One region of the Bacillus sp. Medicinal_06 genome, then DNA from elsewhere that is predicted to be linked to it. Evidence: riboswitches for the same ligand, from Rfam matches in the RefSeq annotation. Region 1 holds a riboswitch; each other region holds the start of a gene.

Region 1 (7,768 bases):
CATGACATTGAATTTGCAGCGAAATATGTGGATCATTGCATGATGTTATTTGATGGGAAAGTTATTATGGATGATGCGCCAAAGAAATTCTTTAGTGATAATTTCTTTTATACAACATCTATTAATCGTTTTATTCGCAAGCAATTACCTTATGCATTAACATGGGAGGATGTGTATCAAGTGTGTCCAAACGATATGTTGCTCTCATAACGCTTATTTTTCTTCTTATAATAAGTACACTTCTGTTTACTTCCTTTGTAACAGATGAATATTTTATTTGGTGTAGTTTATTTTTATTGTTCATTATTATGTTACCTTTTTATATACGATTTGAAAGGAAAGCATTTGTTTCACGTGAAATCGTTATTGTAGCTGTTTTAGCAGCCATAGCAGCAGTGAGTCGTGTACCATTTTCTCTTATGCCGAGTGTACAACCAACTTCTTTTATTATTATTGTATCTGCAATTGTTTTTGGAAGTGAGACAGGTTTTATTATTGGCGCAACGGCAGCACTTGTATCTAATATATTTTTAGGACAAGGGCCTTGGACACCTTGGCAAATGTTTTCTTGGGGAATGATAGGTTTTACAGCTGGTTTGCTACGAAATACATTTATTATGAGAAAGTTATGGGGAAGAGTCATCTATGGGTTCATAGCCGGTTTTGTTTTTGGCTGGATTATGAATTTGTGGGGGATACTTGGCTTTTTAGAAGGATTAACATGGAAAGACTTTATGGCATACTACGCTGCAAGTTTTTACTTTGATTTCGCTCATGCACTTTCAAATGTAATTTTTCTTGTTTTGTTTAGCTCATCATGGATCCGAATTCTTATGAGATTTAAAAAGAAATATGGGATTTTAGATGATAACGAGCTAGTATATCAAGGAAACAAAGCATAAGCATATATCATAAAGCATAAGAATATAACGTAGGATCGCGACTTACATATTCGTTTGCCTCTTTCATGCTTCTTACCATTGGTGAGAAGCATTTTTTTATAATGATACTTTGGTTTGGAAAATGTCAAAAAATTGTTTTAATATATTCAACTTTCGGATGGAACTTTTTATATAATAGGAAATGAGAAAGGTTTTCAAAGAGGAGATGTAATATTCATGAAGCTAGTTGTTCCAAAGCAGCATGGCGCATGGGGAATGCTGCTGATTCCATTTCTACTTAGTGTTCTACTTGGTAAACATACAGTTTACCATATTCCACTCTTTATCGCTTGGTTATTTATCTATTTAGCAACGTATCCATTTTTAATGTACATGAAGCAAACACGAAAAAAAGAATTTTTACATGCAGCAATTATTTATTTTGTTATTGCATGTGTTTTCGGGATTGTATCTTTACTATATGAATGGAGAATTCTTTTGTTCGCGGTTACGATGATTCCACTCTTTATCGTAAATATATACTTTGCCCGTCAAAAAAAGGAACGAGCATTAACAAATGATATTTGTGCCATACTTGTTTTTTGCATTGGTGGTTTGATTAGTTATTATTTTTCGATGAAGACAATTGATGGGACGGCATGGTGGATTGCGGCTGTTTCTTTCCTTTATTTCTTAGGTAGTACATTTTATGTGAAAACAATGATACGTGAAAAGAATAATCCTACTTATCGTTATGTTTCATGGGGATATCATATTTTCTTAATCATCGCTTCTTTCGTAGTAAATCCATGGCTGTCTCTTGTATTTATACCGAGCCTAGTTCGTGCAATCGTATTGTATGGTAAAAAAATATCTATATTAAAAGTTGGAGTTTTAGAAATCGTTAATTCTGTATATTTTTTAATTGTGACGGCAATACTGTTGTCGTATGCCATTTGAGATATTGCTCATCTCTTAAAGAGGTGGGCAATATTTATTTTTGTTCTAAAATATTAACCGTTTGATTACATTTTTGTAACGCATCTTCCACAGCTTGTAGGGATTGTTCGATTCGCTCCCGATTATCGCTCTTTTCGACTGTTTGTAATGCATGTTCTAAACAATTCTTTGCTTCTTGCAATGAATGGAATGAATCTTGAACGTATCCGCGGGCATTTTTATCCATCATAAATTCCTCCTTTTTTACATACAATTTTAGTATGGGCGTTAGGAAAGAAAATATAACTTATTGTATGTTGTTTGACAATTATAATAAAAATAGCTATAGTAAGATATAAAGTGAATATTTTCTTATCCAGAGAGGTGGAGGGACTGGCCCGATGAAACCCAGCAACCGCGATGCAGGTGCTAATTCCAGCAGAACATATTTGTTCTGGGAGATAAGACGAAGATATATACGTAACTTCTTCTTATCGAAGAGGTTTTTTTATTGTAAAAAAACCTCTTCCAAAAACAACAACATAAGAAGAAAGGGGTTGCAATTGTACTGTGACACTTGAAAAATACGTAAAGCTGCGTAATGCAGTATATGAATATATGATGGAACAAGATAAACCCATATCACTATTAGATATTCAAGAACATATCGTTTCGCATCATGAAGGAAAATTCACGAAAAAAATGTTACACCAATTTTATTTATCAAGGTTATTAGACGAATTGAAACTGGATGGGAAAATTACTTTAGCTAATGATGAATACCACTATGCTGAAAGAGGGGTATACTATAAGGCGAGAAAAGGGAGCTAAGCTCTCTTTTTTTATGTTATAATTTATCTAAAAATTCAAATTGTATGTAGAGTAAAAGACTGCAGAAGCAGCCTGATACAAGGGAATGGTGTTGAGTGTGTAGTGTCAAAAGTTGAATATGCCCTGAAAGAGGCATTTCATTCGGCTAGAAACGAAAAGAGACACCTCCGCCGAGTAGGTGTCAGTTGGTTTGTCAAATGGGCTTGCCACTTGACATGTATTAGAATATCATGCAAACCGTTGGGAGTCAAAAGGGAATATAAGGAAAGGTGTTGTTTGGAGATGAATATACTCATCATATATGCACATCCCAATCCATCTAGTTTCAATGCATCCATTTTAGAACATGTGCAAAAAGGACTTCAAGAGACGCATCATTCTGTTACATTGCTTGACCTTTATAAGGAACAATTTAATCCAGTGCTTATTTTTAATGAAGATAAGAGAAGACGGGATTTAGTATATGAAGAAGAAACTGAGAGATATAGAAATTTGGTCAAAGAAGCAGACTCTTTTATTTTTATTTATCCAACATGGTGGTGGGGCATGCCTGCTATTTTAAAAGGATTTATTGATCGCGTTTTTGTTGCTGGGTTTGCATATAAATATGAAGGGGTAATGCCGAAAGGATTGCTTATAGGGAAAACAGCGTGGGTTATTAATACTTTAGATTCACCGTTATGGTACGTGGCACTCTTATATCGCTCTGCTGATTGGGTGATTATGAAAAAGGGGATTTTACGATTTTGCGGTATACGTCAAATAAAACGTTCTGCTTTTCAGTCTGTAAAAACAAGTAAGGAAACAAAACGTGAAAAGTGGCTTTTAGAAATACAGGAAAAGGCTAAAAAATTATGGGTGAAGTAGAAAATATAATGAGATGTTGTAATCGGAATGATGATTTGTTTCGTACGTATATCGTTTGTTTACTTCAATTGAAACATCATAATGAAGCGTTTAAAAAGGTATGCGAAGAATTAAGAGCAGATTATTTAGTAAGGGGAATTTGTGAAAGAGAAGTTGATGGGATTATCCAGGAAAGTAAGGAGTATAAAATGTATGATATACCGAGAGTATTAAGATAGGATTTTTTACGAAATAATCCATCAATGATTGAAAACATTTGTACGACGTTATTTACATATAAAAGGTTAAATCTTTCATGTGAAGAATGGGGAAATGTAATTAGATGCATAGAAAACGAATGATTATCACTATAGTTATTATGTAAAAAAGCTAGTATAAAACTAGCTTTTTTACATTGCTTCGATTTAAATGATAAGGAAACATAAACCAATTACTACGCCAGCATAAAGGAGATTAATAACACAAAATCCCATAATGTCGCGTGCACCTAAACCGGCGATTGCTAATGCAGGTAATGCCCAGAAAGGCTGTATTAAGTTCGTCCAAGCATCTCCCCAAGCAATTGCCATCGCGGTTTTCGCAGCAGGTACACCAAGTTCTGCGCCAGCTGGGATCATGATAGGAGCTTGTACAGCCCATTGACCGCCTCCAGATGGTACGAAAATGTTTACAATTCCTGCACTTAAAAACGTGAATAGAGGGAAAGTGGTTTGATTCGAAATGCTAATAAAGAAATTAGAAATTGCTCCTCCAAGTGAAAGACCTTCGCTGTTTGCTCCAATCATCATTCCCATAATTCCTGCGTAAAATGGAAATTGGAGTAGAATGCCAGAAGCGCTTTTCGTCGAATCTGAGAAGGCGCGAATATATTGAATCGGAGTACGGTGAAAAATAAGGCCAGCAATTAACAGTATAAAAATAACGATATCAAGTGTCAGGTTAAAACCTTTCGTACTAAAATAATGAACAATATAAATAAGACCTAATAGTCCAACACATACCGTTATCCAAATGCTATTTTCCATTTTCTCAGCAAATGTCTGGGTCTCTACTTCTTGAGCAGCAGCTTCTTCTTGAAATACGCTAGGATCCACTGTAATCGTATGATTTTCATCCGGATGCATCGCCTTATTTATAAGTGGCATCGTTACTAAAAATATAAGTACAGGAACGAGCGCATATGGTGAAAATAACGTTTCTGTTATAGGGATTGCTTCCTTTATACTTCCAGCAGTTGTTTTAATTAATGTTTCGCCGCCAGATGCTAAAGTAAGCGGTATAGAGGCGGAAAGTCCCGCGTGCCAAATAAGAAATCCGGAATAAGAAGAAGCGATGGCAAGTCGATAATCTAAATTTTGTATGTGTTTTGCAACTTCCTTTGCATATAAAACAGACACTACAATGCCGAATCCCCAGTTTATGTATGCACCAAGTAAACTAACAATAGAAATAGCGATAATACCTTGTCCGCTTGTTTTTGGCAGTTGTGCAGCTTTTGCTAAGCCTTTGCGAATGAGTGGAGCGTTAGCTAATACAGAACCTGTAACAAGTACAAGTGCCATTTGCATGGCGAAGGCTAAAAGTCCCCAAATTCCATTTCCCCAATGAGCAATCATTTCTACAGGTGATTGGTGCGTCGCAAACATGCCAAAGAAGATAACAAAAATTGTTAATAGACAAGATAAAATAAAGGGCTCTGGTAAAAAACGCTGCACAAGAGCAACACAACCGTTTGTAAAAGAGCGAAACAAATTAATCAACCTCCTTAAGTTTTTTCTTTTACATATTCGCTATGGGCAAAGAGATAACCTTTATTAAACTGAAGATTCAGATAAATGAAGGAAAGCTTTCACTTTTGTGAAAGCTTTCCTCAGGGTGTTGGGAAACGAAAGACAATAGATTCTTATTTTTGTGTCGCTATTTGCCGAGTGGTCGATATTCTTTGTCGAATCGCCGATAAAATTTCATTTACTATGTTACATGAACACTTTCTTCTGCGATATTTCATAAAGTTCCCCTATAATAGTTCCTTTTCTAAATGTTTTCCAATTTGTACATACATATTTGAATAAGTAGCATGAACATCACTACTTGGCTCAGCATTTGATGAAAAATGTACAATGACCATATTTGCTTTAGGATCTATATAGAGGCATTGCCCATAGCTTCCTAATACTTCAAATGCGCCTTGCTCATTATGAGGAATCCACCATTGATTATGATAAGAAATGGATGCACCTTGTCCGATTGCTAATTCGCCTTCTTGCACGTTCTTTACATTTTCGGAAATGGAGGAGGGGAGAACTTGAACTCCATTGTAACGACCGTTATATAAAATCAATTGCCCAAACTTCGCCATATCTCGTGCAGTCGCATTTAAACCAGCGCTTGCTTGTTCAACTCCCGTTTCATCTGTAACATAATACGCATTTTCTTCCATACCGATTTTGGACCAAATTCGTTCGCTCACATTTTCCGCTAACGATTTACCGGTGATAGTTCGTATAATCCAGCCGAGTGATTCAGAGGAACCGTTATTATAAGAAAACTGTGTTCCAGGTGGTGCAGTTTCCTTTGCTTCTTGTAACATATCATAAATTTTCATTGGACCGTTATAGTTTTTACCACGAGGAAGAATATTGCTGGCTAAATACAACTGAGCATCTTGATTTTCTAATCCTTGCTGCATATATCCATGTGTAGGGTATTCAGCAGAAACTTGCATGTCCATTAGTTGCTGAATTGTTGCTTTTCCAAATGGAGTATTTCGTAATTCTTTCACGTATGTTTCAGCAGTGTTATTTACATCAATAAGTTTTTCTTCCGTTAATGATTGTATAAGTGCTCCGGTAAATACTTTCGCTAAAGAAGCCATTCCATGCGGTTCATTTTGTTTATATCCATTGAAATACTGTTCATAAACAAGTTTTCCGTTATGCACGACGACAAAGGCATCTGTTTTATTCTCATCTAATAGTTTCTTTAACGGAATATTGCTTCCGTATTCTTTTTTAACAGAGAAATCATCTAAGTTTTGTAATGCGGTAGGGAATGTTGCTACTTGCTTAGGATTGTTTTTCACTTCGCTTGTTAACGCTAGTTCTTTCATATGTGTGTATGACCAGCGTAAATAAGGATCTTGTAACCAATTTTCCTTTGTCACGTTTTCTTTAGAAGGGGAGACTTTATTTTGTTTGAAAAATGCAAATCCAAGCCCAGTTACGATAAACAATAGTGTAAGTATAATTAATAAAAGGGGAGATTTTTTTAAGTTCATCTATGTACCTCCTTGCTATTTTTACAGTAAGTATACGCTCGTTGTCTTAGAAATACAAAATAAGGAAAGTAAACAGAGGAGTTTACTTTCCTTATTAACATTAAGCTGATAATTTTCCGTCTGTATGTTGCTTTTTGAACTTTTGTTTTCTGCCATGTAGGAAGTAATAGATAAGTAATGTAAATGCAACGATAATGGCAGCAATGAAATACATATTATGATAGCTTGATTGTGCAGCTACGATACCAAGTACAAAGGAACCAAAACCAATACCGCTATCAAAGAATGAAAAATAAGTAGCTGTTGCTGAACCGCGGCGATGGTTTGGAGCTGCGGAAATAGCAATCGTTTGGAAACTTGGAATTAATGTTCCATAGCCTAAACCGATTAATACACCTGCACCAAGGAACCAAAATGAGGTTTGTGCTTGGCTTAAGATGAACATTCCAATTGTAAAAATAATAATCGAAGGATAAACAAGTATATTTTCACCGAAACGGTCAAATATCTTTCCTGTAAATGGACGAGAAAGAACAACAACGAGTGCGTAAACGATAAAGAAGTAACTTGCAACTTCCCCTACACCAATTTCTTTTGCATAAATAGGAATAAAAGATAATATGCCACTATAAGAAAATGCTAAAACAAATCCTGTAAGAGCAATTGGAACGGAAGTAGGTTCAATTAAATCTTTCCATTTCATGCGTTCACGCTTTTGTTTATTTACTGGTTTTTCATGTGGGATATTTACAAGTAAACCTAATAGAAATGCTAGTAATGAAAATACAGAACAAACGATAAACAGAACGGTAAATGAAAAATGTGAAATAATCGTTAAACCTAAAAAAGGACCGATTACCATCGGCAGACTCATAAATACACCAAAATAGGCAAGTGCTTCACCGCGGCGATGAGGTGGTGCGACATCTGTCACAATTGTACCTGTTGCTGTAGTCGCCATTCCAAACCCAAT
Region 2 (7,768 bases), 100 kb from region 1:
GGAGAAACAAATCATTCTTCGTTTTATCCTTGCTAGTTTGGTTGGTATCTTTATGTTTTTTGTACCTGTTACAATCAACGGTACGTCATCAATCATGATTGATCACATTGTATCTTGGATTCGAGGAGCGGTTCCAACAGCTGTACCATATTATGCTTTATTTGTCATGACAATTGGTGCAATATATCCATTTTATACAAAGAAATGGAGTGCATCAATTGTAGATATTTGTTTTTCATTCTTAAAAGTTATTGGAGTCGTATTCGGAGTATTGTACTGCTTTAAAATAGGACCCGCTTGGTTTTTTGCTCCTGATGTTGGACCGTTTCTTTATGAAAAACTAGTCGTGTCGGTAAGCTTACTTGTACCAATTGGATCAGCATTTTTAGCACTATTAGTCGGATATGGCCTATTAGAATTTATCGGGACATTTTGTAGACCAATTATGAGGCCGTTATGGAAAACACCAGGGCGTTCAGCAATTGATGCGGTAGCGTCTTTTGTTGGAAGCTATTCTTTGGCCTTATTAATTACGAACCGCGTGTATAAAGAGGGGAAGTATACAATTAAAGAAGCTGCCATTATTGCAACAGGCTTTTCAACGGTTTCGGCAACATTTATGATCATCATTGCTAAAACGCTAAATATTATGCACTTATGGAATTTATATTTTTGGACCACACTTATCGTAACATTCATTGTAACCGCTATCACCGTAAGAATCCCGCCACTACGAACGAAACCAGATACATATATTACGAAAGAAGGTTTTCCAGAACCAGTTTATAAAGAGAAGATGTTAGAGCGTGCTTGGGAAGATGCGTTAGAAGTATCGAAATCGGCGCCGAGTGTGATGAAAAATATTTTGGTTAACTTAAAAGACGGGTTCATTATGACGATGGGGATTTTGCCATCCATTATGTCTGTTGGATTAATCGGTATCTTACTAGCGAAATATACGCCGGTATTCGATTGGATTAGTTATATTTTTTATCCGTTTACATGGATTATGCAGCTTCCAGAAGCCGAACTAGCTGCAAAAGCAGCATCAGTTGGAATTGCGGAGATGTTTTTACCGTCATTACTTGTTGTGAGTGCGCCACTTGTAACTAAGTTTGTCATCGCAGTTGTATCCGTATCGTCTATTTTATTTTTTTCAGCATCGATTCCATGTATTTTGTCTACAGATATTCCGTTAAAAGTTTCCGAACTTATTATTTTGTATGTGCAAAGAACAATTTTAGCATTGGTGATTATTACGCCAATTGCATATGTTTTGCTTTAAGGGTGTAAAGGTCTCTCTTATATTATTAAAGTGATTCCTTTTGAATTTCTAGTGAAAGAAATTTTTGGGTACGAACCATTCACCATGTACAAGATTCGGTATGTATACGGTTATTGAAATAAATAATGGAAGAGATAATATGGATTCTTTGTTATTTGGAATGTTGGGAGGAATCATATTTAGTATCATCACGATCGGACTTCAAATTAAATGGAAATTACAATCTATTGAAAATTTGTTAGAAAAAATTGTAGAGCACAAAAATAATAATTCGGAGGAAAGGGATTAAATTTACTTTGAGAGATGAAAAAGGCTCACTTGCGTTATAAAAGTGAGCCTTTTTTCTGTATGATTAGATTTTAAGTGATAGAAAATAAAGTTTTGAATATTTTGATATACGTTGTAAGACGAATTATAATATAGCTAGATACAAGAGAAAAGGGGAATTGTTTATGGAAATAGTAAACGAAAGAGCAATGCTACGATTAATGGGTGCAAATGATGTAGAAAAATTATTTGCTATTGTGGAAGGAAATAAAGAAATATGGACGTATTTAATAGCTAAAATGGACAACTATCAAGATATGGAACGATATGTTGAAACGGCAGTAAAACGTTATAAAAAAGGAACGGATTTACCATTTGTTGTGATAGATCAAAAAACGAATGAAGTTGTAGGGAGTACACGTTTGTATAGTATTTCAAATGATAACAAAACGGTTGAACTCGGCCAAACATGGTATCATCCGAGTGTACAACGAACGAGTATTAATACGGAATGTAAGTACATGCTATTGCAATATGCGTTTGAAGAGTTACAAATGCTACGCGTGCAAATAAAGACAGATTTACGAAATGAAAAAGCGCAGCGAGCGATTGAAAGGCTTGGTGCTGTAAAAGAAGGTGTACTACGAAATGAGAGAAAGTTACCGAGTGGCTATGTAAGGGATGCGGTAGTATATAGCATCATTTCGAGTGAGTGGCCAGTAGTGAAAGAGCAACTACTGAAAAAAATGGATTTACATAAATAGGGGGCATACGTGACAAATATTGAAACAAAGAGACTAAAAATGATTCCCTTTACATTAGAACTTGTTGAGGCAACGATAAAAGGAAGAGAAGAGCTGCAAGAAATCATACCATATAAAGTATCTTTAGAATGGCCCATGCCTGATTATAAAGATATCTTGCCGTGGATTGCAGAAGGTTTACGAAAAAATCCAAAGCAAAGTAAATGGAGTGGGCTCATTATTCATAAGGAAGATAATCTAATTATTGGTGATATGGGTTGTAAAGGTGCACCTGATTCAAGGGATACAGTAGAGATTGGATATAGTATTGTGCCAGAATATCAAGGGAATGGCTATGCAACTGAAATGGCAAAAGCTTTCGTTGAATGGCTACAGCAGACTAATGAGGTGCAAATCATTAAAGCGGATTGTTTCAAGAGTAATATTGCCTCAAGTAAGGTTTTAGAAAAAACAGGATTCAAATGTGTACTGGAAGAACAGCATATGAAATATTGGATTATAAAGTAGATAGAAAAAAGAGGTGTGTTTCTATGAAATTAGGAAAATCACTTCTTTTTTCTTACAAAGTGATTCCTTTTTTTATATACTTTTGTTTCATCATTCCCTTCTGTGAAGAAATTCGTTACAATAGAGTTGTATGAGAAATTTTGTACATAAATCAAATTCATAAAATATGAACCACAAAAAATAGTAAATGAAAAATCCTCTATTTGAATGAAAACCCTTTATAGCACGAATCAATTGTTTAGAAACGTGCCTTCTTTCAAATGAACTCAAATATAATGATTTAAAATAGATTATTTTTTAGAAGTATGGATAATGCACGGGGGCCAGTACAAATGAAACAAAATAAAAAAAGTAAAAAAAGAAGAGTTTTGCAAGTGTTCTTACTCATGGTTAGTTCTATCATTGTATTTATAAGTTATGCAGCTTACGATATTTGGAGTTATCGTTTTAAAACAGATGAGGTGGATACAGATGCTGCTATTGTACTAGGGGCGGCTTCTTGGAACGGAAAACCGTCTCCTGTATTTCGTGAAAGAATCAATCATGCAATTTCTTTGTATAAGAATGGAAGTATTAAAAAAATTATTTTTACAGGTGGTACGAAATTTGAAGCAGAGCAGGAAGAAGCACGCACTGCGAAAGCGTATGCATTAAAGCATAACGTAAAGGATGAAGATATATTAATTGAAACACAGTCGCGTTTTACAGAAGATAATTTAAAGAATGCAAAGCAGGTCGGAATTGATAATGGCTTACATACATACACGATTGTAAGTGATCCCCTTCATATGAAGCGAGCGATGAAAATAGCGAAGCATATTGGGATGGATGCATATGCATCACCAACGCCAACGTCAGCGTATAAAACATTAGATACAGAAATTCCATTTTTCTTTAAAGAATTATGTTCTTATATTGGGTATGTTGCATCGTTACCTTTACGTATGTTGAAAGGCGATTAAAAAATAAAGAAAAGGATAGACAAAGGTAGAGTGGTTCTACGGAGTCTATCCTTTTTTATGCAAATATGATGCGGATTTTTTATGACTTTACAAATTATAGAAAATTTTTAAATAAAAAACCTTGTATTTTCATCGGAATAGTGACACAATAGAATGCATAATCAAATATAATCTTATCGAGAGAAGTGGAGGGAACGGCCCAATGAAACTTCAGCAACCTATCTGTTAATAAAAAAGGTGCTAATTCCGAGTAGATAAGAAGGAAAAGAGATGACAACCTTCTTATATGTAAGGTTGTTTTTTAGTAGGAGGAGAAGGGATGAAGCGTTTATTTTTTGCACTTGTAAGTATTGTATGTAGTTTATTTATTATTACTGGTTGTACGCAGAAATCAGGGGGCGATCAAAAAGAGATTCGTTTAGGCTTTACACCTGGCCCATATAGCGATCAAGTGAAAAAAGCAGTACAACCGTACTTAGAGAAAAAGGGGTACAAAATTAAAATTGTTGAGTTTAATTCACCAAACGAAACAAATCCAGCATTAACGAATAAGGATATTGATGCAAATATATTTCAAAGTACTGCTTTTATGAAGTCTTACGCAAAAGAAAATAATGCGAAAATTTCAAGTATTATTCAAGTTCCATCAGCACCTCAAGGTGTATACTCTGAAAAACATAAATCATTAGATGATTTGAAAGATGGAATGAAGATTGGGGTACCAAATGATCCAGTTAATTTAGAACGAGCATTACGTATTTTAGAAGGGATTGGCTGGGTGAAATTAAAAGAAAATGTAAATATTTTAACAATCTCTGAAAAAGACATTACGTTTAAAAAGAAAGATTTCAAATTAGTACCGCTTGAATCACCACAGATCCCAAGAGCGATGAAAGACTTAGATTACGGTATTATTAACGGAAACCTTGTCATTTCATCTGGACATAAGTTAAAAGAAGCATTGGAATTAGAAAAAACACCTTCGCAACACAGAATTATTGTTACTGTTCGTGATGAAGATAAAGCAAAACAATTTGCGAAAGACTTAATTGAAGCGTACCATTCACCAGAATTTAAAAAGATGATTCAATCTGAAGAACAATTTGAAGGATTCGTGCTTCCTGATTACTTAAAGTAAAGGAGATCTTGATATGACATTATCATTTATAGAAACAGAAGAACAAGTTCTCGTATTGGAGAAACTAAAGGAGCTAGTTCCGCAATTTGCAGGAAGGGAACATCAACTGAGTGAACTCGGATCTTTTCCTTTTGAAAATATTAAAGAGTTGCAGCATATCGGTTATACGAAGTTAACATTACCAAAAGATGTCGGAGGAAAGGCCATTTCATTGTATGATTTTGTTTTATTTCAAGAAAAGATTGCAGAGGGAGACGGAGCAACAGCTTTATCAATCGGTTGGCATCTTGGAATAGTGAAAGAACTTGCGGAAAATCGCTCATGGAAACCTGAGATGTTTTCTTGGTTTTGTGAAGAAGTAAAAAAAGGCGCTCTTTTTAACCGGGCAGCAACTGAACCAAAGACAGGGAGTCCAACGCGGGGAGGAAAGCCAGAAACGCTCGCTGTCCAAAAAGGTGATAAGTGGATTATAAATGGAAGAAAAACGTTCACAACAATGGCGCCAGTACTTGATTATTTCATTATATCTGCGAGCATTGAAGGGCGAGATGAGATAGGAGAATTTGTGATTCCAAGACATGAAAAGGGTGTGTTGATTGAAGAGACATGGGATAGTGTTGCGATGCGTGGAACCGCTAGCCATGATCTTGTACTGCAGAATGTTGAAATCCCAGATAAATTTTTTACAGATGTAAAAGGTTCACAGTCGAAACCGAAAGGAATTGGATGGTTACTTCACATACCAGCATGCTATTTAGGAATTGCGCAGGCTGCAAGAAATTATGCAATTCATTTTGCGAAATCATATCAACCGAATAGTTTAAATCATCCAATCAGTTTACTTCCAAACGTTAGGAGATTAGTAGGCGAATTAGAGCTCGAACTCTTGCAAGCTCGTACTTTTTTATACCAAGTTGCGAAAAAATATGATGAGGCGGAAGATAAACAATCCCTGCAAGCGGAATTAGCAGCGGCGAAATATATTGCGACGAATGCGGCGATATCAATTGTTGATAAGGCAATGAGAATTGTAGGAGCAAAAAGTTTATCTGAAAAGAATCCACTGCACCGCTATTATTTAAATGTTCGCGCTGGTTTACACAATCCACCAATGGATGATGTAACACTCTCATTACTAGCAGAAGATGCTTATAAATCAATTGAAAAGGAGTGAGTGAACATGATAACGTTACGCGATATAAATAAAACGTTTCAGACGAAAGAAGGTTTATTTCACGGTGTAAAATCAGTATCTTTGCAAATTGAAGAACATGATATATATGGAATTGCGGGCTTAAGCGGCGCTGGAAAGTCTACATTATTACGTACAATGAATTTACTGGAAAAGCCGGATTCAGGTGCAGTCATTGTAAATGGTGAAGACTTAACAAAGCTATCAAAGAAAGAATTACGAACAGCCAGACAGTCAATCGGTATGATTTTTCAACACTTTCATCTTCTTCATAATAAAAGTGTATCGGATAATATTGCTTTGCCATTAGAATTGAAATCAGTTTCAAAAGAAGAGAAAGAAAAACGTGTAAGAGAATGCTTGGAGATTGTTAGTTTAAGTGATAAAGCACATCATTTTCCTTCACAGCTAAGCGGTGGGCAAAAACAGCGTGTTGCGATTGCGCGTGCATTAGCAAATGATCCTAAGGTATTACTTTGTGATGAGCCAACATCGGCACTTGATCCGAAAACGACACGATCTATTTTGCAATTTTTACAAAAGATAAATAAAGAATTAGGAGTTACAATCGTAATTGTAACGCATGAAATGAATGTCATTAAACAAATTTGTAATAAAGTAGCGGTAATGGAAGAAGGAGAAGTTGTTGAATCATTCCACTTACGCGACCAACATTTAAAACCAACAACAGAAATTGCGAAACTTTTATTAGGAGTAGAGCAAGAGAGGGGCATTGCACATGTTCAATAATGTTATTCCGCTCCTTCCAGAGATTTGGACATCACTTTTACAAACATTATTAATGGTTGGACTTTCAGTTGGAGCAGCAATTATTTTAGGTATTCCTTTAGGAGTAATTTTATATTTTACTAGCAAAGGACAAATTTTGGAACAAAATATTGTTCATCGTATTTTAAACGGCATTGTCAATATTATTCGTTCATTTCCATTTATCATTTTACTAGTAGCACTTGTGCCTCTCACAAGAACTTTATTGGGAACTACAATCGGTCCAATCGCTGCAACGATTCCTTTATCAGTAGCAGCCATCCCTTATTTTGCGAGACTCGTAGAGCAAGCATTGCGCGAAGTTCCAAAAGGAGTAATCGAAGCTGCTGAAGCAATGGGAGCAACGCCGCTGCAAATCGTGTGGAAAGTACTGCTCGTTGAAGCGCGTTCAGGCCTTGTATTAAGCTTAACTGTTTTAACGGTAAGTTTTATTTCCTATTCCGCTATGGCGGGAGTTGTCGGAGGCGGTGGTGTTGGGGACCTAGCAATCCGCTTTGGATATTATCGCTTCCAAACAGATGTTATGGTTGTTACGGTACTTATGCTTGTTGTTCTTGTTCAATCTGTTCAATTTATTGGGAATCGAATTGCTGCGAAGATTGATAAAAGGTAAGTGTGAAAAAAGAGGCGAAGTCCTTTTTATATAGAGAGATGAATCGTTAAAGGTGTTCAATAATCGACGTGCAGAAAATTAGCTCTATCGATATAACATATGAGAGAATGTAGGAGAATCAATTAGGGAATATATATGGTAAAGGAGGAATGATCGTGGCAGAAATCAAATTTGATATTAAAGAAACTTTTGGAGCTATATCACAGTCACCTAAAGGCTGGAATAAAGAGCTTAATTTAATTAGTTGGAAC
Region 3 (7,768 bases), on a different contig from region 1:
GTATTCGTTGAACTTCCTGAAGTAGGTGCAACACTTGAAGCTGACGAGCCATTCGGAAGTGTAGAATCTGTTAAAACAGTTTCTGAATTATACGCACCTGTAAGTGGTAAAGTTGTAGCAGTAAACGAAGAATTAAGTGACCAACCAGAACTTGTTAACGAATCTCCGTACGAAGGTGCATGGATGGTTAAAGTTGAACTTTCTGATGAAAGCCAATTAGAAAAGTTATTATCTGCAGAAAAATATGCAGAAATGACAAACCAGGACTAATTCTAGTCACCAAAAAGGGCAGCCAGTGTGCTGTCCTTTTTATTTTGTATTGTGTGAATGAAAGAGTGCCTCTATGTCAGAACCTCCATCCCCTTCACATTCTGAACGAGCCGCTTGCGCTTTTCTTTGTCTAGCTCTAGCGGCTAGAACAGTCGGTCGTTTCACTCCTTCCTGCGAGGCAAAGAGCGCCTCTACGTCAGGAGTTCCAACGTCCTCCTGTTCTGAACGAGCCGCTTGCGCTTTTCTTGATTTAGCTCCATCCCCCTCACATTCTGAGTGAGCCGCCTCCGCTTTTCTTTGTAAAAATAAACAGGAAACAACATGAAAATATCGAATATACTATATACTAAAGTAAGGTTGTTTTATAGTATATGGTGATCGGGTGATGACGTATGGTCTATGTAGAGAAAGTCATTATTGTCGAAGGAAAATCAGATAGAAGAAAGATTGAATCTATTATTCGTGAACCAGTGGAAATTGTTTGTACAAATGGTACAATTGGTTTGTCGAAAATGGATGAGCTCATTGATCAGTTTTTTGATAAAGAAGTGTATGTATTAGTGGATGCTGATGCTGCAGGTGAAAAGCTTAGAAAACAATTTCGAAAAGAATTCCCGCAGGCCGAGCATATTTACATTGATCGTTCGTACCGTGAAGTGGCTACTGCTCCTTCTAATCATTTAGCGAACGTATTATGGGGAGCTGACATTGACGTTTATACAGAATATTTACGGTAAGGAATGATAGAAGTGATTGACTGGACAGGTGCTGAAGCTACAGCTCTAATAGCAGACCAAGAAAAAACAGTGTTATATGTATATACACCGATGTGTGGAACATGCCAATTAGCAAAGAAGATGCTAACAGTGGTAGAAGCAACTATATCTGAATTAGAAATAGGAATGCTAGACTTAAACTATGCCCCGCATTTAGCGCGAGAGTATGAAGTAGAAAGTGTACCTTGCTTACTCGTATTTGAGCGTGGAACAATTGTGAAGAAAATATATGCATTTCATTCAGTTGAATATTTATATAAAGAATTACAGTAGGCGGCAAAGTTTTTGCCGCCTCGACATATTTTCTGGGAAATATGTCGAGGTATCAAAGCGGTACGTTATTTGTCGAGAGAAAGTAACAGGATTGCTGTTTGAGAAGATGGAATGGTATTAGGAGAAAGTGAGATGAAGGATGTGACTAGAATGAGATTATATTCGTTGCTTCAATCATTTGTAACGTATGCTAATAGCCAATATCATCTAGAACCGCTTCTTCGGCAAGGAGAAAAAACGATCAATTTTCGTTTTGGAGATGAGTGTTGCTCACTTCAAATTTCAAGAGAGTATATACAGCTTTTGAAAGAGACACGGGGAACGGAACAACTTATTTGCTTTCAGGAAGAAGATTTAAGGCGATTAGTTACTGGAAATGTTCGGTTGCAAACACTATTGCACAGCGGACGTGTGCAATATAACGGAACGTATCGTACGATGTTATTATTAGAATCCGTATTTCATATATGTAAGCCAATGCCAGTAGGTGCTTAATAGTCTGAAGTTTCGTTTTTTAAGAATTTTTTTGTTGACATAGTGGGTGTATATTGATACAATTCAAGTCATAAAATATAGACAATTTCATAAATTTCAAATCAGACGAAAATTAAATCTGATTTCTCTTATCAAGAGAGGTGGAGGGACTGAGCCCTGTGAAGCCCGGCAACCGTCAATTTTTAGATTGAAATGGTGCCAATTCCTGCAAAGCAAATGCTTTGAGAGATGAGAGGAAGGGATCATGTTGATATACGCATATAAACCTTTCTGCTCATTCTAAAAGCAGAAAGGTTTTTTTGTTGTTTGAATGAGGAGGACATTCGAATAATAAGAGGAGCTAATAAGAAATTTAGCTATGGCGACGGTTAGATTTAAGTAATTCTTACACCAAAAATAAAAATTGTGGGAGTAAATCTGAACGAGCTGCTTACGCTTTTTAATTCAAAAAGGGGTGAACATCATGATTTTATTGGAAAATGTAAAGAAAATATATAAATCAAAAAGCGGTGATGTCACTGCTGTAGATGATGCCAATTTAAAAATAGAAAAAGGCGAGATCTTTGGTGTTATCGGATATAGTGGCGCTGGTAAAAGTTCTTTAATCAGATTATTTAATCAATTAGAGAAACCAACTTCAGGACAGATTACGATAGCAAATCGTGTGATTTCAGCAATTACTGGGAATGAACTTCGAAAGGCAAGACAAGAAATCGGAATGATTTTTCAACATTTTAATTTACTGTGGTCACGAACTGTACGTGAGAACATTGCTTTTCCACTTGAAATTGCGGGAGTGGATAAGGAAAAGCGAAAAAAACGAGTAGATGAGTTAATTCATCTTGTTGGATTAGAAGGAAGAGGCGATGCATATCCGTCTCAATTAAGCGGTGGACAAAAGCAGCGCGTTGGGATTGCGAGAGCATTAGCAAATAATCCGAAAGTGCTGCTATGTGATGAAGCGACGTCAGCGCTTGACCCTGAAACAACAGATCAAATTTTAGATTTACTACTAGATATTAATAAACGTCTTGGCTTAACAATTGTACTTATTACACATGAGATGCATGTGATTCGTAAAATTTGTAATCGTGTTGCAGTCATGGAAAAAGGAAAAATTGTAGAGACGGGTCCTGTACTAGAGGTATTCCGTAACCCACAGAAGGAGATTACAAAGCGATTTGTACAACAGCTAACAGATTCTGAAGATACAAATGAAACAATTGAGAGTTTATTAGAAAAATATCCAGATGGAAAAGTCATTCGTTTACAGTTTATTGGTGATTCTGTAGAGCGTCCAGTACTCCAGAGATTAATGAGGCGGGATGATATAGAAGTAAGTGTACTTCAAGGGAATATTGCTCAAACAAACAATGGATCGTATGGAAGTTTAGTGATTCACTTAAATGGTGAGGAAGTGGCAATCCAACAAGCAATAGCAGGAATCCATCAAGAGCAAGTAGAGCTGGAGGTGATTGCACATGGATAAGTTACTCGCGAACGTCGACTGGAATCAAATGCTAGAAGCAACAGGTGAAACATTATATATGACGGCAATCGCAGCATTTGCGACATTTGTTTTAGGTCTTATTTTAGGACTATTACTTTTCATGACGGCAAAGGATAATTTATGGGAAAATAGAGCGATTCACACAGCGATTGGAGCATTTGTAAATATCTTTCGTTCCATTCCATTTATCATTTTAATTATTTTATTAATTCCATTTACGAAGATTCTCCTTGGAACAATTCTTGGAGCAAGCGCAGCACTACCAGCTTTAATTATTGGAGCGGCACCATTTTATGCAAGGATGGTTGAAATTGCACTTCGTGAGATTGATAAAGGAGTAATAGAAGCTTCAAAAGCAATGGGAGCAAAAACGAGTACGATTATTTGGAAAGTATTGATTCCAGAATCTTTGCCAGCACTTGTATCTGGTATTACAGTAACGACAATTGCACTTGTAGGCTATACAGCGATGGCTGGTGTTGTCGGTGCTGGTGGTCTTGGTACACTTGCTTATTTAGAAGGATTTCAGCGTGGAAATAACGATGTAACAATCGTTGCAACAATTTGTGTATTACTCGTTGTATTTTTAATTCAGTGGATTGGTGATCGTGTAACAATTCGAATTGATAAACGATAATTAAAATGGGAGGGTGTTTCAAATGAAAAAATTATTACTTACAGCACTTATTTCAACGTCAATTTTTGGTTTAGCTGCTTGTGGTGGGAAAGATAAAGATGAAAAGAAACTTGTTGTAGGAGCTTCTAACGTACCGCACGCTGTTATCTTAGAAAAGGCAAAACCTTTATTAGAGAAAAAGGGAATTGAATTAAAAATTGAAACATTCCAAGACTATGTATTGCCGAATAAATCATTAGCGGATAAGGAATTAGATGCGAACTACTTCCAACACATTCCATACTTAGAAAAAGAAATTAAAGATAAAAAATACGATTTTGAAGTAGCCGGAAAAATTCATTTAGAACCAATTGGTGTATATTCTCAAAAGTATAAGAGCTTAAAAGACCTTCCAGATGGAGCGACGATTATTATGAGTAACTCTGTCGCTGACCATGGACGTGGTTTAGCGATTTTACAAAAAGAAGGTATTTTAAAAATTAAAGATGGGGTAGATCCAGTTAAAGCAACTACAAAAGATATTGCAGATAATCCAAAAAATCTAAAATTTAAAACGGATATCGAGCCTGGTTTATTGCCACAAGTGTATAACAATAAAGAAGGCGATGCTGTTCTAATTAACTCTAACTATGCGATTGATGCGAAATTAAACCCAGAAAAAGATGCAATCGCGATTGAAGGAAATGACTCTCCATATGCAAACGTAGTAGCGGTTCGTAAAGGTGATAAAGATAAGAAAGAAATTAAAGCTCTTGTAGAAGTGCTGCATTCTAAAGAAATTGAAGACTTCATTGACAAGGAATATAAAGGCGCAGTTGTTCCTGTAAAAGAATAGTAGGTATCAAAAGGGCTGGTAAATGCCAGCTCTTATTTTGTACCTAATAAAATGCATATATGAAAAAAGTTATGAAAATTACAAAAATAAGGGTGACATCTGATGAAGAAAATTATATTAACCATTTTTATAGCAGTCTTTGTATTTGCATTAGCTGCTTGCGGCGGGAAAGATGAAAGTACACTTGTTGTGGGAGCTTCTAACGTGCCACATGCTGTTATTTTAGAAAAAGCACAGCCAATATTAGAGAAAAAAGGAATCAAACTAAAAATTGAAACATTCCAAGATTATGTGTTACCTAATAAAGCGTTAGCCGATAAAGACATTGATGCCAACTATTTTCAACACATTCCTTATTTAGATAAGGAGATCGAGGAAAAGGGATATAAAATTGTAAATGCAGGGAAAATCCATTTAGAGCCAATGGGAATATATTCCAAAAAATATAAAAAATTAAAAGACCTTCCAGATGGTGGAACGGTTATTATGAGTAATAACGTAGCAGAACGCGGTCGTATGCTTGCATTATTGCAAAAAGGCGGCGTCATTAAACTGAAAGATGGTGTAGATATCGTTAAAGCGACAGTCAAAGATATCGTGGAGAATCCAAAGAACTTGAAGTTTAAAACAGATGTTGAGCCAGGGCTTTCGCCAAAGCTATACGAAAATAATGAAGGTGATGCGTTATTCATTAATTCAAACTATGCAATTGATGCAAAATTAAATCCTACAAAAGATGCAATTGCAATTGAAGGATCAGATTCTCCGTATGCAAATATTATTGCCGTTCGTAAAGGCGATGAAAAGAAAAAAGAAATTAAGGAATTAGTAGAAGTTTTACATTCAAAAGAAATTCAAGATTTTATTAATAAAGAATATAAGGGAGCAGTACTTCCGGTAAATGAGTAGACATGAAAGGGGCTAGGAAATTTCCAGCCCTTTTTTCTTTATATAAATAAGAAGAAAGGTGTATCATAGTAGGATGTGAGGGAAATACTTATATACATTTGTGAAAAAAGTGTTACTTTTTTTCAGCGTTTGCGATATCATTTTATTTGATATAAAATTAGAATGAGAATAAAATGAGAATGTGAATGTTTTAGGAATTTTTAAAATGTATATAGAGGATTAATGGAGGTATTGAGATGGCTGGTTCTACATTAACGGTTAAAGACTTACATGTATCAATCGACGGTAAAGAAATTTTAAAAGGTGTAAACCTTGAAGTAAAAGGTGGAGAAATCCACGCAATTATGGGACCTAACGGAACAGGTAAATCAACTTTATCTTCTGCAATTATGGGTCACCCGAAATATGAAGTAACAGAAGGTAGCATCATCATCGACGGTGAAGATGTATTAGAAATGGAAGTAGATGAGCGCGCACAAGCGGGTCTATTCCTAGCAATGCAATATCCAAGTGAAATTAGCGGAGTAACAAACGCTGACTTCTTACGTTCTGCAATTAACGCACGTCGTGAAGAAGGCGACGAAATTTCTCTTATGAAATTTATCCGTAAATTAGATAAAAATATGGAGTTCCTAGAAATGGATCCAGAAATGGCACAACGTTACTTAAACGAAGGTTTCTCTGGCGGTGAGAAAAAACGTAACGAAATTCTTCAATTAATGATGATTGAGCCAAAAATCGCAATCTTAGATGAAATCGACTCTGGTCTTGATATCGATGCATTAAAAGTTGTATCTAAAGGTATTAACGAAATGCGCGGCGAAGAGTTCGGCTGCCTAATGATTACGCATTACCAACGTTTATTAAACTACATCACTCCAGACTTCGTTCACGTTATGATGAACGGTCGCATTGTTAAATCTGGTGGCCCTGAGCTTGCACAACGTCTAGAAGCTGAAGGTTACGACTGGATTAAAAAAGAACTAGGTATTGAAGACGAAACAGCAGAGCAAGAAGCGTAAGAGAGGAGCATAAACATGACAATCGGTACATTACCTTTCGATCAAGAAACAATCCGTCAGCGCGCTAGCGAAGTTAACGAAGCTGCTTGGTTGACTGAGTTCCGCTTACAAGCTCTTGCACAAGCAACTGAACTTCCAATGCCAACGCCTGATAAAACAAAAATCGATAAATGGGATTTTATCGGAAAAGGCGCTACTCCTAAGCAAGAGCCTGTAAGTTCTTTAGCGGAACTTCCAGAAACGGTGAAAAACTTAATCGATGAAAATAACAGCGTACTAGTGGGCCGCACTGGTACAACTGCATTCGTTTCTTTAGCTGATGAAGCGAAAGAAAAAGGTGTTATTTTCACGGATATCGTAACAGCTGCAAATGAGCATGCTGAACTAGTACAAAAGTATTTAATGAAAGACGGTGTGAAGGTAGACGAACATCGTTTAACAGCACTTCATGCAGCATTAATCAACGGCGGAGCATTTGTATATGTTCCGAAAAACGTTGTTCTTGAAACGCCACTTCAAGCTGTATTCTTAGTAGACGGCGAAGAAGCAAACGTATATAACCACGTATTATTTGTAGCTGATGCGAACAGTTCTGCAACATACGTAGAAAACTACGTAGCACATGAAACTGTTACAGGTATTGCAAATATCGTGGCAGAAGTAATCGTAGAACAAGGTGCACAAGTGAAATTCGGTGCAGTTGATCTATTAGCGAAAGATGTAACATCTTACGTAAACCGCCGCGGTGTTGTAGGACGTGACGGCCGTATTGAGTGGGCATTAGGCCTTATGAATGACGGAAATACAATTTCAGAGAACGTAACGAACTTAATGGGCGACGGATCATTTGCTGATACAAAAACAGTAACAATTGGCCGCGGGTCTCAAACACAAAACTTTACAACGAAAGTTGTTCACTTCGGTAAACACTCTGAAGGCTTCATTTTAAAACACGGTGTACAAACAGATAGCGCAACATCTATCTTTAACGGAATCGGTAAGATTGAACACGGTGCATCTAAATCAAATGCACAGCAATCT
Region 4 (7,768 bases), on a different contig from region 1:
AGCACCTGCTAATTCTCATGAACCGATTCATTATCCAGTAGGCATTATAAAAGAATCAAAGCATAAGAAAGAGGCGACTTCATTTTATGAATATTTACAGTCAAAAGATGCACAATCTATCTTTAAAAAATATGGATTTACAATCCTATCGTAACTATTATGACATTTGATACACTTTGGTCGCCTGTTTTTCTTTCCTTACGAGTAGCTGCACTTGCCACCATTATTGTTATGATTTTCGGCACAGTTATCGGACGAGTATTAGCTCGCTCCTCATGGCGTTATAAAGTGTTATTAGAAACTATTTTTCTGTTACCGATGGTACTTCCGCCAACTGTTATTGGGTTCTTTCTCATTATTATTTTTGGGAATAACAGCCCTGTTGGAAAGTGGATTGAATCATTATTTCAACAATCGATTATGTTTACATCGTGGGCTGCTGTCATCGCTTCAACAGTCGTTTCATTCCCACTGATGTATCAATCGGCAAAGACAGGATTTTCTATTGCAAACAAGCAAATTGAAGATGGTGCCCGCGATCTTGGAGCAAGTGAATATCAAGTCTTTTTACACGTCACACTACCACTTGCATTTCCTGCGCTATTTAGCGGAATGATTTTAAGCTTTGTACGCGCACTTGGTGAGTTTGGAGCAACACTTATGTTTGCTGGTAACATTCCGGGCAAAACCCAAACGATTCCAACGGCTATTTATATGGCAATTGATGCAAGTAATATGAACCTTGCTTGGACACTCGTTATCATAACAGTCAGTATGTCACTCATATTTTTATTGTGCATTCAGCTGATCAATAAAAAAATTACTACTTCTTAAAGCAGCTTTCGACAAAAGCTGCTTTTTATTTCCCGAAAAATAAATTGTTTTGTAGAATAATGAAAGATTTATCTTACAAAAATGTAATCTTACTGTAAGATAATTCGATAGTTACTATTGAGCATATTTCATATAATTAAGTCATAAAGTAAAGCTGATGGAAATGAGGTTGTCCCCCCTCTTCCCATTCGTTAAAAAGAGCTAATTAACTTTATTTCCCCAACCCCCTTTATAAAAAGGCCTCAAATTGAGGTCTTTTTTATTTTGAAGAAGTGACAGAATCTTAGAATATATAAAAATATACATTCTATTTGAATTTACTTTCTAAAACAGGTACTTTCCTGTTATTATATGGAGGTGTTTGAAAAAATGAAGAAATGAAAACGCATTTATATCGTAAATTCTTCATCCTGTTTTAGCGATCGGTAATCTTCTACTTTCTCAGTGGGGAATTACCGATCGTTAGAACGAAATTTAATTATATTGATATAGAAAAACGAAGGGAGTCTTGTAATGGACATTTTATTAGCGCTTCTTCCTGCAATTGCATGGGGAAATATCTTATTAGTAAGCGTAAAAATGGGCGGTGGTGCATATAGCCAAACGGTAGGTATGACAATCGGTGCTCTATTCTTCGCAACAATTATGTATGTATTTACTCAACCTGCTTTAACAATGACAATCTTAATTGTTGGATTTATTTCAGGTTTATTCTGGGCTTTAGGACAAGTAAACCAATTAAAAACAGTTGAAAAACTAGGTGTTTCAACAACTGTAACGATTTCTACTGGTATGCAACTTGTTGCAACTTCTATCTTTGGCGTTATCGCTTTTCGTGAGTGGACTACTACTACTACGATTATTCTGGGAACGATTGCAATCCTTTTAATTGTAGTCGGTGTTGTCTTCACTTCATTAGATGATAAAGAAAATGCACAGCCACCAGGACAATTGAAAAAAGGACTTTTAACTTTAATTGTTTCTACATTCGGCTACCTTGTATATGTAATTATTATTCGTTGGTACAATATCGATGGTTGGTCTGCTATTTTACCGCAAGCAGTCGGTATGTTTGTTGGAGCAGTTGTATTGACATCTAAACATAAACCATTTAACAAATATGCAATTCGTAATGCTTTATCTGGCCTACTTTGGGGAACAGGTAACTTATTCTTACTTCTTTCTTTACCAAGAGTTGGAGTAGCAACAAGTTTCCCATTATCTCAAACTGGTATCGTTATCTCTACATTCGGTGCAATTGTCTTCTTAGGCGAAAAGAAAACAAAGCGTCAAATGGTATTTATTGCACTAGGTAGTGTTCTAATTATCGGCGGTGCTGTTTTACTTGGTATGACAAAAGCATAATTGCACAAGCTATAAATCAAACCCTCGAAGCATATCTGCTTCGAGGGTTTTCTATTAACTATTAAAATAGATTTCTAAGCGAATGATTCACGTAATCTCTTTTTTCATAGTTCGCTTTCCATTCTAATAGTCCATCTATACATAAAAATAAATTAATTAGAGCAAGAATTAACATCACATATAAACCTGTCGAAATGTATATGGCAATACTTACAACATTATATAAGATCCATAAATGCCAGTTCTCTAAAATCTTTCTACTAAGCATAAACTGAGCCACAAGTCCTAACACTGCATTTAAAGCATCTAAATACGGGTTTGTCGACTCTAAATAACGAATTTGATAATACCCCCATCCAATCCAAGCAACTAGAATCAAAATGATATAACCAATCCACCCTTTCAAATCTAAGCGAACGGTTGGTTTCACGTCTCCCTCTCCACTACGTGCAATCCAATAATACCAACCATATACATTAAATATGAATTGGAACGCTGCTAATATGGCCATTGCATATAACTCCTGTGTAATAAAAATGTATAGAAAAGATGCAACTGTAATCATCCCAAATAAAAAATTCCATACCTTTTCTCGAGCTAGTAACCAAACATTTATAATCCCCATAACAGATGCAAAAATTTCAATATAGCTCGACTGAATATACATACCTACTAGCATACAAATAATACTAGAGATAATTAAAAAAACTGGATGTCTAACCATAAGCCTCTCTCCCCAAATATTTTATGATTTCTCTACACACATTATAAAGAAAGCGCCTATTTATATCCATATTTTTCTAATTATCTTTTTTCTTATTATACAGTTACATTACATGTATTCCCTCATTGCTAATTTATATAAGTCATTTCTTTTTACAAAAATCTCTCAAAGATGTTATCGTTTTTTATAACATATTCTAGGTATGGAGGAATAAAGGATATGCCAAAGAAACATAGAATTTTATTTATTGGTGCCGGTCGTATGGCAGAAGCAATCTTTGCCGGACTTCTCAAAACAAGTAAAGAGCACATCGAAGAAATTGTTGTATCCAATCGAAGTAACATAGAAAAACTTAAGCAACTAGGGGAAAAATATGACATTTCAATTACAAATGATTGGAAAGAGCACATTAAAAATGCAGACACCATTGTTTTAGCCATGCCACCAGCTGCACATGAGCAATTATTAGCGGAGTTATCGCCTCTTCTAACCAATCAGTTTGTTGTAACAGTTGCTGCCGGAATTGGTCCATCTTATTTAGAAGAAAAACTCCCTCAAGGTACACCTGTTGCCTGGATTATGCCCAATACAGCTGCAACAATTGGGAAGTCTATTTCTCTATATACAATGGGACATTTCGTAAATAAAGAACATCAAGAAACACTGCAACTACTTTTAAAAGGGATTGGTACAGCACAGCTATGCACAGAAGAAGAGGTACATCAGCTTACCGCTGTAACTGGAAGTGCCCCAGCATTCCTTTACCACTTTACTGAAGGATTAATTGAAGCAACGAAAAGCTATGGAATCGATGAAGCAACCGCAAAACACCTTGTCATTCAAATGATTACTGGTTCTGCCGCTATGCTAGAACAAGAACAAGATCCAACTATGCTTCGTGAACAAGTGACTACACCAGGTGGCTCAACTGCAGAAGGTTTAAAAGTTTTATATGAATATAATTTTTCAAAGATGATTCACCAAGCAATTGAAGCAACAAATAAAAAAGCTAGGGGGAATTAATATGACAGTAACAAGCTTACAAGATTGCACAACATTACATAATGGTGTAAAAATGCCTTGGTTTGGTTTAGGCGTTTTTAAAGTTGAAGATGGTACACAGGTAATCGATTCTGTAAAAGTTGCTATTAAAAATGGATACCGCAGTATCGATACAGCTGCAGTATATAAAAATGAAGAAGGCGTTGGCCAAGCAATTCGCGAATGCGGAATTCCTCGTGAAGAATTATTTATCACATCAAAAGTATGGAACAGTGATCAAGGCTATGAATCAACATTACAAGCCTTCGAAACAACATTACAAAAATTAGGTTTAGAATACTTAGATCTATACTTAGTACACTGGCCTGTAAAAGGAAAATACACAGAAACATGGAAAGCATTAGAGAAACTTTATAAAGAAGGCCGTGTTCGTGCTATCGGCGTTAGCAATTTCCAAATCCATCACTTACAAGATGTTCTAGAAATCGCTGAAATGAAACCGATGATTAATCAAGTTGAATATCACCCACGCTTAACGCAAGAAGAACTTCACTCTTTCTGTAAAGAGCATACTATTCAACTAGAAGCTTGGTCACCATTAATGCAAGGCCAATTACTCGACCATCCAGTATTGCAAGAAATTGCTACAAAATATAACAAATCAACAGCACAAATCATTTTACGCTGGGATCTGCAAAATGGTGTGGTTACCATTCCTAAATCAGTTAAAGAGCATCGCATTGTCGAAAATGCAAGCATCTTTGATTTTGAATTGAGCGCTGAAGATATGAAAGCAATTCAGTCATTAAATGAAAATCACCGTGTTGGCCCAGACCCTGATAATTTTGATTTTTAAGAGAAAAGTCACTGTGTAATTGCACAGTGACTCTTATTTTTATATTGCACTTATAAAAAACTGAAAATTTAAACTATATTCCATTTTATTGACAGTTCATTTGTCCGGGTGTAAGATTTTGAATAATCAAAGAAACAAAAAAATTAATACAAATCATTATGTTTACTCATTGTATCAAGAGAGGTGGAGGGACTGGCCCTTTGAAACCTCGGCAGCAGGTTCACTTTGAATACTGTGCCACTTCCTGCAAGCATTATGCTTGAAAGATAGAATGAGGGACTTCGTTTATATACATGGTGCATGCCTTGTAAACAAAACTCCCTCTTTCTCTATATGAAAAGAGGGAGTTTTTCTTTCCCTCACAAATTGTTCATCAACTAATAAACAAACAATTTAAGGAGGAATTTTACATGAAAAAGAAATTTGTACCTGCTGTCGCATCTGTTTTAGGAGCAAGTCTTTTATTAACAGGTTGCGGTAGCTATAAAGACGAAGCAAGTGAAGCAAAAGCAAAGGATAAAGCCCCTGATAAACAAGTATTGAACTTGGCCACTGGTACAGAAATCCGTACAATGGATACTGCTCGCGCCACAGATACTGACTCTGGCCAAGTAATGAGAAACGTATTTGAAGGTTTATATAACCTAGGTGAAGGAAACAAGCCTGTTCCTGGTGTAGCAAAGTCTCATGCGGTTAATCCTGATAAAACAAAATATACGTTCCATTTACGAGATTCAAAATGGTCAAACGGTACTCCTGTGACAGCAAAAGATTTTGTCTTTGCTTGGCAACGTGCCGTTGATCCAGCGACTGCTTCTGAATACGCATTTCTATTCTTTGATATAAAAAATGCGAAAAAGATTAATAATAAAGAACTTCCGGCTGACCAGCTCGGTGTAAAAGCAATCGATGACCACACCTTTGAAGTTGAATTAGAGCGCCCTGTTCCCTACTTTATTAGTTTAACGGCATTTCCAACATTCTTACCAATTAATGAAGCATTCTTCAAATCACAAGGTGATAAATATGCTTTAGAAGATAACACGATTCTTTATAATGGTGCCTTTACATTAAGTGATTGGAAACATGAACAAAGCTTTAAGTTCAAGAAGAATACCAACTATTGGGATAAGGATAATGTGAAACTTGAAGAAATTAATTTTAATGTCGTCAAGGATCATTCAACAGCTGTTAATTTATATGAATCAAAACAAATTGATCGACTTACTTTAACATCTGATCTTGTTGATAAATATCGCAAAGATAGTAACTTTAAAGAACGACCAGATGTCGGGGTACAATTTGTACGTATGAACCAGAAAAATAAAACGTTACAAAATATAAATGTTCGTCAAGCAATCGATAAATCGATAGATAAGAAAGCATTTGTAAATGTGCTTTTAAATGATGGCTCTCTACCCTCCTATTCTCTAGTGCCAAAAAATTTCGCCAAAGGGCCAAATGGAAAAGACTTCCGTGAAGAGAATGGTAATTTAACAAAAGAAAACACAAAAGAAGCGCAACAGTTTTGGAAACAAGCAAAACAAGAATTAGGATCTGACAAAATTTCAATTGAATTATTAACAAGTGATGGCTCTCTACCTAGAAAAACAGGTGAATATTTAAAAGAACAACTAGAGAAAAATTTAGAAGGATTAACAGTAAATGTTAAGCCTCAACCACGTAAACAACAAGTCACATTATTACTACAAGGAAATTATGAGATTGCTATTGACGGATGGAGCCCGGATTTTGCCGATCCAATTACATTCTTAGAGTTATTTACAACTGATAACTCATACAACTTAGATCACTATTCTAACAAAGAATTTGATAATCTAATCCAAAAAGTTAAAACCGACTTAGCTGGTGATGAAAAAGCACGTTGGGAAGCTTTAAAACAAGCAGAAAAAATCTTATTTAAAGATGCCGTTATCTCTCCTCTTTATCAAAATGGAACAACATACTTAGAGCGTTCTTATGTCAAAGGCGTAGTTGAAGTTGATTTTGCAGGGCCACTTAACTTCAAATGGGCGAAAGTTGAGAAGTAAACAGCCCGTGTAAAATGTCATTTTCATAAAAAGAAAAAGGAATCCTTCAACAGGACTCCTTTTTCTTTATGCTTCTTTTATTACATGTCTCTTTCTTTTTACTATTACTGATATCCCTACAGCAACTAGCGATACCATTTGAGTAATAATAATTATAAATAATAGAAAGATAACATTCTCTTTTAAGTTTCCGCCACCAAATACTATTGCGAAATAACCCTTTGCGGCATATGTTGCGGGAAATAATTCACCGATTGTTTGATATGTTTTTGATAACATAGCATACGGTACCATCACACCAGAACTTACAAGTTGTAAAGAAAGCGAAATAATATTAAAGAGCATGCCTGCATTTCCAAATAAGGTAATAAACATTTGTGTTAATGATAGGAAGGAAAAGAAGACAATTGCTTGGAATATCCATACATTCCATACCGTTTCTTGCACTTCAAGTTGAAATGCTTTCATTAAACCAATTGTAATGCATGCAAGTAGGATTGATACTGTGCCATTAATCACTTGTCGTGATAGGTAACTATCCCAGTTTCCCCCTACCTGTTTTGCCACTTTAGATAGTTCCATACTCATAATCATCGCTCCTACAAATGAAGCTAACACGATCATAAGCGGTACCATATTTACAGAAAATCCTTTTGCATCATTTACCTTGTGAATCGTAAATCCAACCGAATCTTCAGCTAATCCTTTTATCACTTCTACACTGCCCGGCCCCATAGCAAGTAGTTTCCCGGCAACTACTTGCTGCTTATAATTTGAGACCTCTTTATTTACATTATCACGAACTTGTTTCGCGACTCCTTCCATCATTTGTTTTGCCATCATAGAGTTTGCTTGGTTAATATGAAAATTTAAATTTGTTTTTCCTTTTTCACTTATATCCTTTGAAAAAGAAGCTGGTATTTCAATAATCATATT

Evidence for each region. Region 1 has a riboswitch for S-adenosylmethionine ahead of AC1M36_RS02310 (hypothetical protein). Riboswitches for the same ligand answer to the same signal wherever they lie in the genome.
Region 2: it holds a riboswitch for S-adenosylmethionine, as region 1 does, so the genes downstream of both, AC1M36_RS01775 (MetQ/NlpA family ABC transporter substrate-binding protein) here and AC1M36_RS02310 (hypothetical protein) in region 1, are expected to answer to the same signal.
Region 3: it holds a riboswitch for S-adenosylmethionine, as region 1 does, so the genes downstream of both, AC1M36_RS16000 (methionine ABC transporter ATP-binding protein) here and AC1M36_RS02310 (hypothetical protein) in region 1, are expected to answer to the same signal.
Region 4: it holds a riboswitch for S-adenosylmethionine, as region 1 does, so the genes downstream of both, AC1M36_RS23475 (peptide ABC transporter substrate-binding protein) here and AC1M36_RS02310 (hypothetical protein) in region 1, are expected to answer to the same signal.

What each region holds. Positions count from the first base shown of each region.
Region 1 is NZ_JBWYHD010000001.1:432,386-440,153, reverse strand. It holds gene AC1M36_RS02330 (ABC transporter ATP-binding protein) at 1-210, shown strand, start outside; gene AC1M36_RS02325 (ECF transporter S component) at 183-902, shown strand; gene AC1M36_RS02320 (YwiC-like family protein) at 1,119-1,841, shown strand; gene AC1M36_RS02315 (hypothetical protein) at 1,876-2,067, opposite strand; SAM riboswitch class I at 2,190-2,288, shown strand; gene AC1M36_RS02310 (hypothetical protein) at 2,391-2,651, shown strand; gene AC1M36_RS02305 (NAD(P)H-dependent oxidoreductase) at 2,934-3,518, shown strand; partial or broken gene AC1M36_RS02300 (group-specific protein) at 3,506-3,859, shown strand; gene AC1M36_RS02295 (short-chain fatty acid transporter) at 3,923-5,269, opposite strand; gene AC1M36_RS02290 (serine hydrolase domain-containing protein) at 5,536-6,795, opposite strand; gene AC1M36_RS02285 (MFS transporter) at 6,896-7,768, opposite strand, start outside.
Region 2 is NZ_JBWYHD010000001.1:330,768-338,535, reverse strand. It holds gene AC1M36_RS01795 (YjiH family protein) at 1-1,285, shown strand, start outside; gene AC1M36_RS01790 (GNAT family N-acetyltransferase) at 1,738-2,316, shown strand; gene AC1M36_RS01785 (GNAT family N-acetyltransferase) at 2,326-2,823, shown strand; gene AC1M36_RS01780 (YdcF family protein) at 3,156-3,785, shown strand; SAM riboswitch class I at 3,956-4,046, shown strand; gene AC1M36_RS01775 (MetQ/NlpA family ABC transporter substrate-binding protein) at 4,105-4,923, shown strand; gene AC1M36_RS01770 (acyl-CoA dehydrogenase family protein) at 4,937-6,097, shown strand; gene AC1M36_RS01765 (methionine ABC transporter ATP-binding protein) at 6,104-6,865, shown strand; gene AC1M36_RS01760 (methionine ABC transporter permease) at 6,855-7,517, shown strand; gene AC1M36_RS01755 (YdbC family protein) at 7,673-7,768, shown strand, end outside.
Region 3 is NZ_JBWYHD010000006.1:76,042-83,809, reverse strand. It holds gene gcvH (glycine cleavage system protein GcvH) at 1-270, shown strand, start outside; gene AC1M36_RS16015 (toprim domain-containing protein) at 663-1,007, shown strand; gene AC1M36_RS16010 (thioredoxin family protein) at 1,011-1,319, shown strand; gene AC1M36_RS16005 (hypothetical protein) at 1,470-1,814, shown strand; SAM riboswitch class I at 1,940-2,049, shown strand; gene AC1M36_RS16000 (methionine ABC transporter ATP-binding protein) at 2,278-3,303, shown strand; gene AC1M36_RS15995 (methionine ABC transporter permease) at 3,296-3,961, shown strand; gene metQ (methionine ABC transporter substrate-binding lipoprotein MetQ) at 3,984-4,796, shown strand; gene metQ (methionine ABC transporter substrate-binding lipoprotein MetQ) at 4,899-5,705, shown strand; gene sufC (Fe-S cluster assembly ATPase SufC) at 5,942-6,727, shown strand; gene sufD (Fe-S cluster assembly protein SufD) at 6,743-7,768, shown strand, end outside.
Region 4 is NZ_JBWYHD010000013.1:60,831-68,598, forward strand. It holds gene modA (molybdate ABC transporter substrate-binding protein) at 1-154, shown strand, start outside; gene modB (molybdate ABC transporter permease subunit) at 160-834, shown strand; gene AC1M36_RS23455 (GRP family sugar transporter) at 1,348-2,199, shown strand; gene pnuC (nicotinamide riboside transporter PnuC) at 2,261-2,923, opposite strand; gene proC (pyrroline-5-carboxylate reductase) at 3,143-3,946, shown strand; gene AC1M36_RS23470 (aldo/keto reductase) at 3,948-4,781, shown strand; SAM riboswitch class I at 4,950-5,054, shown strand; gene AC1M36_RS23475 (peptide ABC transporter substrate-binding protein) at 5,192-6,832, shown strand; gene AC1M36_RS23480 (YhgE/Pip domain-containing protein) at 6,899-7,768, opposite strand, start outside.